2 regions of the Pandoraea fibrosis genome follow, and region 2 is predicted to be linked to the other one. Evidence: predicted binding sites of a transcription regulator. Region 2 holds the regulator's gene; the other holds the start of a gene.
The links. Region 2 encodes HrcA, which represses chaperone genes, less so after heat shock. Its sites were predicted from a motif close to TTAGCACTCNNNNNNNNNGAGTGCTAA; they were not measured.
Positions count from the first base shown of each region.

Region 1: the regulator HrcA is predicted to act here: its motif matches at 1,700-1,726, upstream of rpoH (RNA polymerase sigma factor RpoH).

Region 1 covers NZ_CP047385.1:571,133-575,555, reverse strand. Annotated here, with positions in the region: gene ybiB (DNA-binding protein YbiB) at 1-942, shown strand, start outside; gene PI93_RS02535 (nuclear transport factor 2 family protein) at 1,156-1,539, opposite strand; gene rpoH (RNA polymerase sigma factor RpoH) at 1,762-2,700, shown strand; gene cydP (cytochrome oxidase putative small subunit CydP) at 3,140-3,454, shown strand; gene PI93_RS02520 (cytochrome ubiquinol oxidase subunit I) at 3,444-4,423, shown strand, end outside.
Region 2 covers NZ_CP047385.1:1,853,515-1,857,937, reverse strand. Annotated here, with positions in the region: gene PI93_RS08335 (DUF6600 domain-containing protein) at 1-1,604, opposite strand, end outside; gene hrcA (heat-inducible transcriptional repressor HrcA) at 1,843-2,874, opposite strand; gene PI93_RS08325 (NAD kinase) at 2,992-3,900, shown strand; gene recN (DNA repair protein RecN) at 3,923-4,423, shown strand, end outside.

The sequences.
Region 1 (4,423 bases), 1.3 Mb from region 2:
GCCTGCGCGCCGTTGCTCAAAACCATCGCCCGAGGGGCGAAAGGCGCACGGCCGCTCAACGCCGACGAGACGCGCACCCTGTTCGACGCCATCCTCGCCGATCGGGTGGCACCGGCCGAACTGGGCGGGGTGCTGATCGCCTATCGCATCAAGGGCGAAACGCCTGTCGAACTGCGCGCGATGCTCGACGCCGCGCACGCGACCTTCACGCCGCTCGCCGCACCGGCCGACGCGCCGCCGCCCGTCCTGCTCCCCAGCTACAACGGCGCGCGCAAGCAACCGAATCTCACGCCGCTGCTGGCGTTGCTGCTCGCCCGCGAAGGCATTCCGACGCTGGTGCATGGCCAGCATCACAGCGGCGCGAATCGCGTCGGCACACAGGCGATCTTTGCAGCATTGGGCCACGCCGCCTGCCAGTCGGCCACCGAGGCCGAGGCAGCACTGCGAACCCGTCGCGTCGCCTATCTGCCGATTGCCGCGCTCTCGCCCGCACTGGAGCGGCTACTGGAGATGCGTGCCGCGCTGGGCGTGCGCAACTCGGGCCATACGGTAGTGAAGCTGTTGCAACCGTTTGCCGGGCCGGCACTGCGGCTCGTGAACTACACGCACCCCGAATACCGGGAAACGCTTGGCGAAATGTTCGCCGACGCCGCCAACAGCCCGGCGCCCGGTGTGCTGCTGGCTCGCGGCACGGAAGGCGAACCGGTCGCCGATGCCCGCCGCCAGACCGCAATCGACGGGTTCTCGGATGGGGTGTATCGGTTGTGGCAATCCGCAGAGGAAGGCGCGACGGGCATACCGCCGACACTGCCCGCGTCCGATGCCCCCGCCACGGCCCGTTGGATTGAAGCCGTGCTGGCCGGCGACGTCGACGTGCCCGCACCCATTGCCCGGCAGGTCGAGGTGATTCGTCAGGCGTTGGGGCTGGGCATCACGCGGTGAACGGAAATGATGCCGCCATTGGCGATTCGAGCGATATTCGGCCGCAAAACGACTCGATTAGCTCGTAAAGTACGAAAATCTACCGGAATTCGATAAATTTAATATTTTCCGGAACAATTTGTCCCAAAACACATCAAATCTTCTGTTCGGAGAGGACGTCCGGTGAGTACCGGACGAGATAGCCGTCGGGTCCGCCGGCAGACGACCGACGATTCATTCGGCCGACGCCATGCGGGTCGCCTGCCATGAGATGAGGTGCCATTCGTCGGCCTCGAGCACGTGGACCGCCGTATAGGCCATTTGCGACTCAAGCGAGCCGGTCGCGGTTTCCAGTTCGATCTTGAGCTTGCCGGTAACGACCACGGTGTCGCCAAACTGTCGGAGTTCTTGCGCCCGGATATCGATGTCCAGATATCGACGGCGGCCCGAGGTCAGGGCGTCGAGGAATTCGCGCTTGGTTTCGCGTTTGCCGTTTGAATGAACGTAGTGAAGGCCGTCTGCCAGGAGCGCGTCGAGTTGTTCGACGTCCCCCTCAACCATTGCGTCGAAACGCGCGGATTCGCGCTCGCGCACTACGTCAATGTGCTTTCCCGCCATGTTGACCTCCCGTCTTCGCCGACCCCAAACGCTCGCGACTTGGGTTGCAATTTACACCATCCATGCGACGTTTGCGCCAGTGACTTCTCCGGTTTTTCGGGGGGTGCTGGAAAACCCCGAGACGGCGGAAACTTCCCGCCCGGTAAGGGTTCTAACGTCTTTAGCACTCATCTGAAGAGAGTGCTAAAATGCTTTCCCAGAGGCTAACCAGGAGTCCACCACTTGAGTACTGCCGCCACTTTGCATCCGACGACGCCGGCCACCGGCACGGCGCCGAATTCTCGTGCCCTTGCTCTCGCCCCGTCGGCATTGATGCTGCCGGGCAGTCTGGGCAATATCGACAGCTATATTCAGGCTGTCCACCGCATTCCCCTGCTCACCGCCGAGGAAGAGCAGTCGCTCGCCAAACGCCTGCGGGAAAGCGACGACCTCGATGCCGCCCGCCAGCTCGTGCTCTCGCACCTGCGTCTGGTGGTCTCGATCGCGCGCAATTACCTCGGCTATGGGCTGCCGCACGCCGACCTGATCCAGGAAGGCAACATCGGCCTGATGAAGGCCGTGAAGCGCTTCGATCCCACTCAGGGTGTGCGACTCGTGTCGTACGCCATGCATTGGATCAAGGCCGAGATTCACGAATACGTGCTGCGCAACTGGCGCACGGTCAAGGTCGCCACGACCAAGGCTCAGCGCAAGCTGTTCTTCAATCTGCGCAGCCAGAAGCAGGGCCTGCAGGCATTCACGCCGGAAGAGATCGACCAGGTCGCCCGCGATCTGAATGTGAAGCGCGAAGACGTCGTCGAGATGGAAACGCGCATGTCGGGTGGCGATATCGCCCTCGAAGGGCACAGCGACGATAGCGATAGCCCGAGCTTCGCCCCCATCGCGTACCTCGCCGACTCGCATCAGGAGCCGACCGCCGTGATCGCCGCGCGCGAGCGTGACCATCTGCAAAGCGACGGCCTGCAAACCGCGCTTGGCCGCCTCGACCCGCGCAGCCGCCGCATCATCGAAGCGCGCTGGTTGTCGGTCGCCGACGACGGCAGCGGTGGCGCCACGTTGCATGAACTGGCCGACGAGTTCGGTGTGTCTGCCGAGCGCATCCGTCAGATCGAAGTCGCCGCCATGAAGAAGATGAAAGGCGCGTTGCAAGCCTACGCGTAATGCCTTGATCGGGTGGGGGCGGCAACGCGACAAATTGCCACAGACCCTGCCGGATCACCGTCGGTCGATCATCACCGACACCGAAGCCCCGTGAGATTCACGGGGCTTTTTCATTGGACTTCGAAAGTTCACGACTCATTTGCGCCGGACTTGATGCATCGCAAGGTCGCCTGCGCGACCGGTCGATAGAATCGGCTCGTACGTGGCCATGCTACGTGCGAAGGACGGCCCGGGGGCCGTTCGCCGCGCCCGACCTTGTCTCGAACTCGCTTCTCGTCGGCCATCTTTCGTGATGGCGGATTCGCCTCGAACCAGCGTCACTTGCGTGTCATCCGCCCCCGCGCTCCGCGGTTTGACATTTTCAAGCGATAAGGCAAAATGCGCCGGAAGTCGACGCTGTTCCCAACACCACGACTTTCGACGCCAGGAGCCGTCACGGATGGACACCCACTCTCCTAGCAGTCTGAAGCCTCCCGCGCCGAGCGCGCCCGTCGCGGCGTCGCGCAGCGCCGCCATCGTCGCCTGGCTGATCACGCGCTGGCGCACCCGCCCTTCCCGTTTCATGATCGAAATCCTGATCGTTCTCGCGATCAAGGTAGCACTCCTGTTCATTCTGAAGCACGCGTTCTTCGACGCCCCGATGGCCAGGCACATGCAGTTGCCGCCGGACGTCGTGGCTCGCGCCCTGATCGGGCCGCAAGCCGTCGAAGCGCAGTCCCCCACCCCAAGTCAAGGTGTCCGCCATGATCAGTAGCGAAGTCGTTGACCTCTCGCGCTTGCAGTTCGCCATAACGGCGCTGTATCACTTCCTGTTCGTCCCGCTCACACTCGGGCTGTCCTGGCTGCTTGTCATCATGGAGTCGGTCTACGTGATGACCGGCAAGCAGATCTACAAGGACATGACCCAGTTCTGGGGCAAGCTCTTCCTGATCAACTTCGCGATGGGCGTGACCACGGGTCTTACGCTCGAATTCCAGTTCGGCACCAACTGGGCTTACTACTCGCATTACGTCGGCGACATCTTCGGTGTGCCACTCGCCATCGAAGGTCTGATGGCGTTCTTCCTTGAAGCCACGTTCGTCGGCCTGTTCTTCTTCGGATGGAACAAGCTCTCGCGCATTAGCCACCTTGCGACCACGTTTGCCGTGGCGCTGGGCTCGAACCTCTCGGCGCTGTGGATTCTCGTTGCCAACGGCTGGATGAACAATCCGGTCGGGGCGCACTTCAACTACGAGACCATGCGCATGGAGTTGAACAGCATCTGGGAAGTGATCTTTAACCCGGTGGCGCAGGTGAAGTTCGTCCACACGCTCTCGGCCGGTTATGTCACCGCCGCGATGTTCGTGCTCGGCATCTCGGCGTGGTACCTGCTCAAACGCCGCGACGTACCGTTCGCACTGCGCTCGTTCGCGGTGGCGGCCGGTTTTGGTCTGGCCTCGACGCTGTCGGTCATCGTGCTGGGTGACGAATCGGGCTACACCACCGGCGAAGTGCAGAAGGTCAAGCTCGCCGCCATTGAAGCGGAGTGGGAAACGGCCAAGCCGCCTGCCTCGTTCACGCTGTTCGGCTTGCCGAACCAGAAGGAAGAACGCACCGACTTCGCGGTGAAGATTCCCTGGGCCATGGGCCTCATCGCTACGCGCTCGGTCGACACCCCGGTGATCGGCCTCACACAACTGCGCGATGAGCATAAGGAGAACATCCGGCGTGGCATGATCGCCTT
Region 2 (4,423 bases):
ACACCGATCGGCGCGCCGACCGGCCCGTGCGTGCCCACGACCGTCACGCGCGGTTGCACGCGCCCCTGCGCGTTCGGCGCCCCGGGCCGCGTATTCTGGACTTGTTGGGCGTTCTGGCCGAAAACCAACGGCGCTCCGCCAGCGTTCGGCACCGGATGGAGGTTGCTGGTCAGTTCGCGCGACGGCATCACTCGGCCCGCCGGCGCACGCGTAGCCAGCACCTGCCGGTTGAACACCCCCGCCGGTGGCGTGCCCGCCGCAGGGCGGCTGTTGCCGTACACGCTTTGCTGCACCGGCGCCACGCCCGGCGTATTGCCGACGCGCCACGACTGCCCCGCACGCGGTGCGGCCAACGCCACCGGCGCACCCACCGGACGCCCTTGCACAAAGGACTGTGCGGGCATCGTCGACACGGCGCCGCGCACATTGCGGTTCACGTACACGTTGTTGATATTCGTGATGTTGTTCGTCTGGATCACCGTCGTCGACCGATTGATGTTGGTGACATACGACGAACTGGCGCGATACGCCGGACGATACGGATCGTGCGGGCCGAGCGCGAACCAGGCGAGGCCCACGCCGCCGGCGGCAAACGAGATGCCCCACTGGTTCCCGCCGCTGCTACCGCTCACCCAGCCGACCAACGCCGGCGCGTACACCGGACGCACGGCAACCGGCCCCGGCACCCAGCACCAGCGCGCGTCGACATACGCCCACCGGCCATAGTGATAAGGCGCGAAGCCCCACGGCGCGTCGTCGACCCACGTCCAGCCCCACGGATCGACCCAGGCCCAGTGACCCGTGCGGTACGGCGCCCACCCCGACGGCACGTTCGACGGCACCCACACGGCACCGTAGTTCGGGGTCTCCTGCCACGCACCGTAGTCGTCCAGACTTTCAAAACCGGTCATGTCGCGCGGCACATAGCGCGCGGAAACCGACGCGTCTTCGCGAGCGTCGCGCTGGCGTACCCACTGATCGAAGGTGTCGGCCACGAGCGGGCTGGTCGGTTGCTGCGTCAGATTCTGACCGACGAACGCCACCCGCTGTCCTTGTTGCAGCGGCACCGAGGCGCCCTGCCCGTACACGGTCGCCGCACCGCGCCAGACGCTCACCGTCGTGACCCCGTTCGGGTCGACATCGATCCGATATTCGCCCGCCTGTTGCGGCACGAAGGCCAGATTCGGGGTATCGATCTCGTAAGGCTGATTCGGATCGAAGCTGCGCAGACGCAGGCCGAGCGTGCCCTGCGTTACGTTCAGTTGCACATTCTGGTCGGTCACGGCCGACAGCGCGACACTCGTGGACGCCCCCATGCGCACCGCCGTACCGCCGACATGCATCTCGGCGCGGCCGTTGCGATCGACCCAGACTGCGTCGCCCGTGGTCAGCGGGCGGTTGCGGTCGGCGTAGCGCCAGTCGCTGGCGCCGGCCGGGGCATAGGTGACGGTGCCGTCGAATTCGCTCAGACGGGCCACCCGCCCCGGAGGATCGGCGCTCTGCGCCTGTGCCAGCGCGGGCAAGCCAGTCGCGCCCAACGCCCCGAGCGCAAGCCCGACGCCGAGATAACGGACCATCGTCCGCCAGGAAATCAGGGATTTCATAAACACTCCGGGCCCTTCGGGTTCACGCGCCAAGCGTTGCGTTGGACGCGCTACCTGATTGTTCTGTCCGAATCCTTTGACGAACGCGATGTTCGCAACGTCGCCATAAGTGACACTTCGAGCGTAAGCCTGCCGTGTGTGACAGCGTGTAAAGGAATGCTACGGGGTTGTAACGGGACATGGCGCAGGCGCGGGGAACCGAGGCCAAGCGGTTTCCTCGGCATCGCCCAGGCACCGGTCAATGCTGGCTGAGCGCGTTGGAAAGCAGCTTGGCCGTGATATCGACGATGGGAATCACGCGCTCGTAAGCCATGCGGGTCGGGCCGATCACGCCCAGCGTGCCGACAACTTCGCCATCGACTTCGTAGGGTGCGGTCACGACCGTCATCTCTTCGATCGGCACGAGACTCGATTCGCCGCCGATGAAGATCTGCACGCCCTGCGCGCGGCTCGAGACGTCGAGCAGTTGCAGCAGACCGGTCTTGGACTCGAAGACGTCGAACAGCCGGCGCAGCCGTTCCATGTTCGACGACAAATCTTCCACGCCCAGCAGGTTGCGCTCGCCCGAAATCAGCACGCTCTCACGCGTGGTGTCGGCCATGGCGTCGCTGCCCGCCTGCACGGCGGCCTGCATCAACGCGCTCATGTCGGAGCGCAGGGCGTCGAGCTCACCACGCAAGTAAGCACGCACGTCGTCGAAGCTCTGGCCGCCGAAATGCGCGTTCAGATAGTTCGCCGCTTCGACCAATTGGGCCGGGGAATAATCCTTTTCGGTCAGGATGATGCGGTTCTGCACGTCACCATCGGGCGTGACGATGATGAGCAGCACGCGTTTGTCCGACAGACGCAGGAATTCGATTTGCCGGAAGATCTGACTGCGGCGCGGGGTGAGCACCACGCCCGCGAATTGCGAGAGGTTCGAGAGCACCTGCGCCGCCGAAGCCACCAGTTGCTGCGGCCCGGCCGGTTGCAAGCGGGTCTGCACGTGAGACGCGAGAAGGTGCGCGGCCTCTTTTTCAAGGGGACGCACCGACAGCATGGTGTCGACGAACAGACGGTAGGCACGCGGCGTGGGCACACGACCGGCGGACGTATGCGGACTGGAGACGAAGCCGAGCGCCTCGAGATCCGCCATGACGTTGCGGATCGTCGCCGAGGACAGGTCGAGCCCCGAGTAACGGGAAAGCGTGCGCGAACCGACCGGCTGGCCATCAGCGATGTACCGTTCGATCAGGGTTTTGAGGAGAGCTTGCGCACGTTGATCTAGCATGGCAAAAATTGTAACGCGAAATGTGCATACGCGGCGTGCGGTGAACCCCAAGGCGAGAACCGCACCACGCGGTGCATGCCGATGGTTGCTGTCATCGACTTATGGTGTAATGGCGGCATGAAAACAGGGAGCCCTTTCAAGACCGTAGCGCTCGTCGGGAAATACCATGCCGACGGCGTTGCCGAACCGTTGCTCACGCTGGCGGCATGTATTGCCCAGCGCGGGCATCACGTTGTCTTCGAGCGCGACACCGCGCATAACATTGGCACTGCCGCCGATCCGTACCGCACCCTCGACATCCAGGAAATTGCCACGCAGGTCGATGTGGCCGTGGTCGTTGGCGGCGACGGCACGATGCTTGGCGTCGGCCGTCAGCTTGCGGCGTCGAAGGTGCCGCTGATCGGCGTGAACCACGGACGCGTCGGTTTCATCACCGATATTCCGCTCGACGAGATGCGCCAGGTCGTGCCGGCCATGCTCGAAGGTCATTTCGAAGGCGAGCAGCGCACACTGCTGGCCGCGCGCATCGAGCGCGACGGGCAGACGCTCTTCGAGACGCTCGCGTTCAACGATGTGGTCGTGAACCGCTCGGGCATCTCCGGCATGGTCGAGCTGCGCGTCGATGTCGACGGCCGCTTCATGTACAAGCAACGCTCGGACGGCCTGATCGTCGCCACCCCGACCGGCTCGACGGCCTATGCACTCTCGGCCACCGGCCCGATCCTGCATCCCCGTCTGGGGGGCGTGGTTCTGGTGCCGATCGCACCGCACGCGCTCTCGAATCGCCCGATTGTGCTGCCGGACTCGAGCGACATCGTCATCACGATTACCGGCGGGCGTGAAGTTGGCGCCAACTTCGACATGCAGTCCTTTGCCGAACTGCGTCAGGGCGACCGGATTCTGGTGAGCCGCTCCGAGCATCAGGTGACGTTCCTGCATCCGGTGGGCTACAACTACTACGCGACGTTGCGCCGCAAACTGCACTGGAACGAGCATATCTCCGACGAAGATACGCCCCAGAACTGATCCACGCCTCCCCCGATATCCGATGCTACGCAGTCTCTCGATTCGCGATTTCGTGATCGTCGATCGTCTCGACCTGGAATTCTCCGCCGGTTTCACCGTATTTTCGGGGGAAACCGGCGCGGGCAAATCGATCCTGATCGACGCGCTGGCGCTGGCAATGGGCGAGCGCGGCGACATCAGCATGGTGCGCAACGGCCAGACACGTGCCGACATCACCGCTGAGTTCGCTGCCGACGCCGAAGCCCGCCCCGACCTCGAAGCCTGGTTGCAGGCGCAGGCGCTCACGCTGGAAGAGCACGGCGGCGTATTGCTGCGCCGCGTCCTCGACTCGGGCGGCCGCTCGCGCGCCTTCATCAACGGCACGCCCGCCACCCTCGCCCAACTGCGCGAACTTGGCGAAATGCTCGTCGACATTCACGGTCAACACGCGCATCAGCAATTGCTGCGTCCCGACGCACAACGCCGTCTGCTCGACTCGCATGCCGGCGCCACGCAGCTCGCGACAGACACTGCTGCGGCGCAC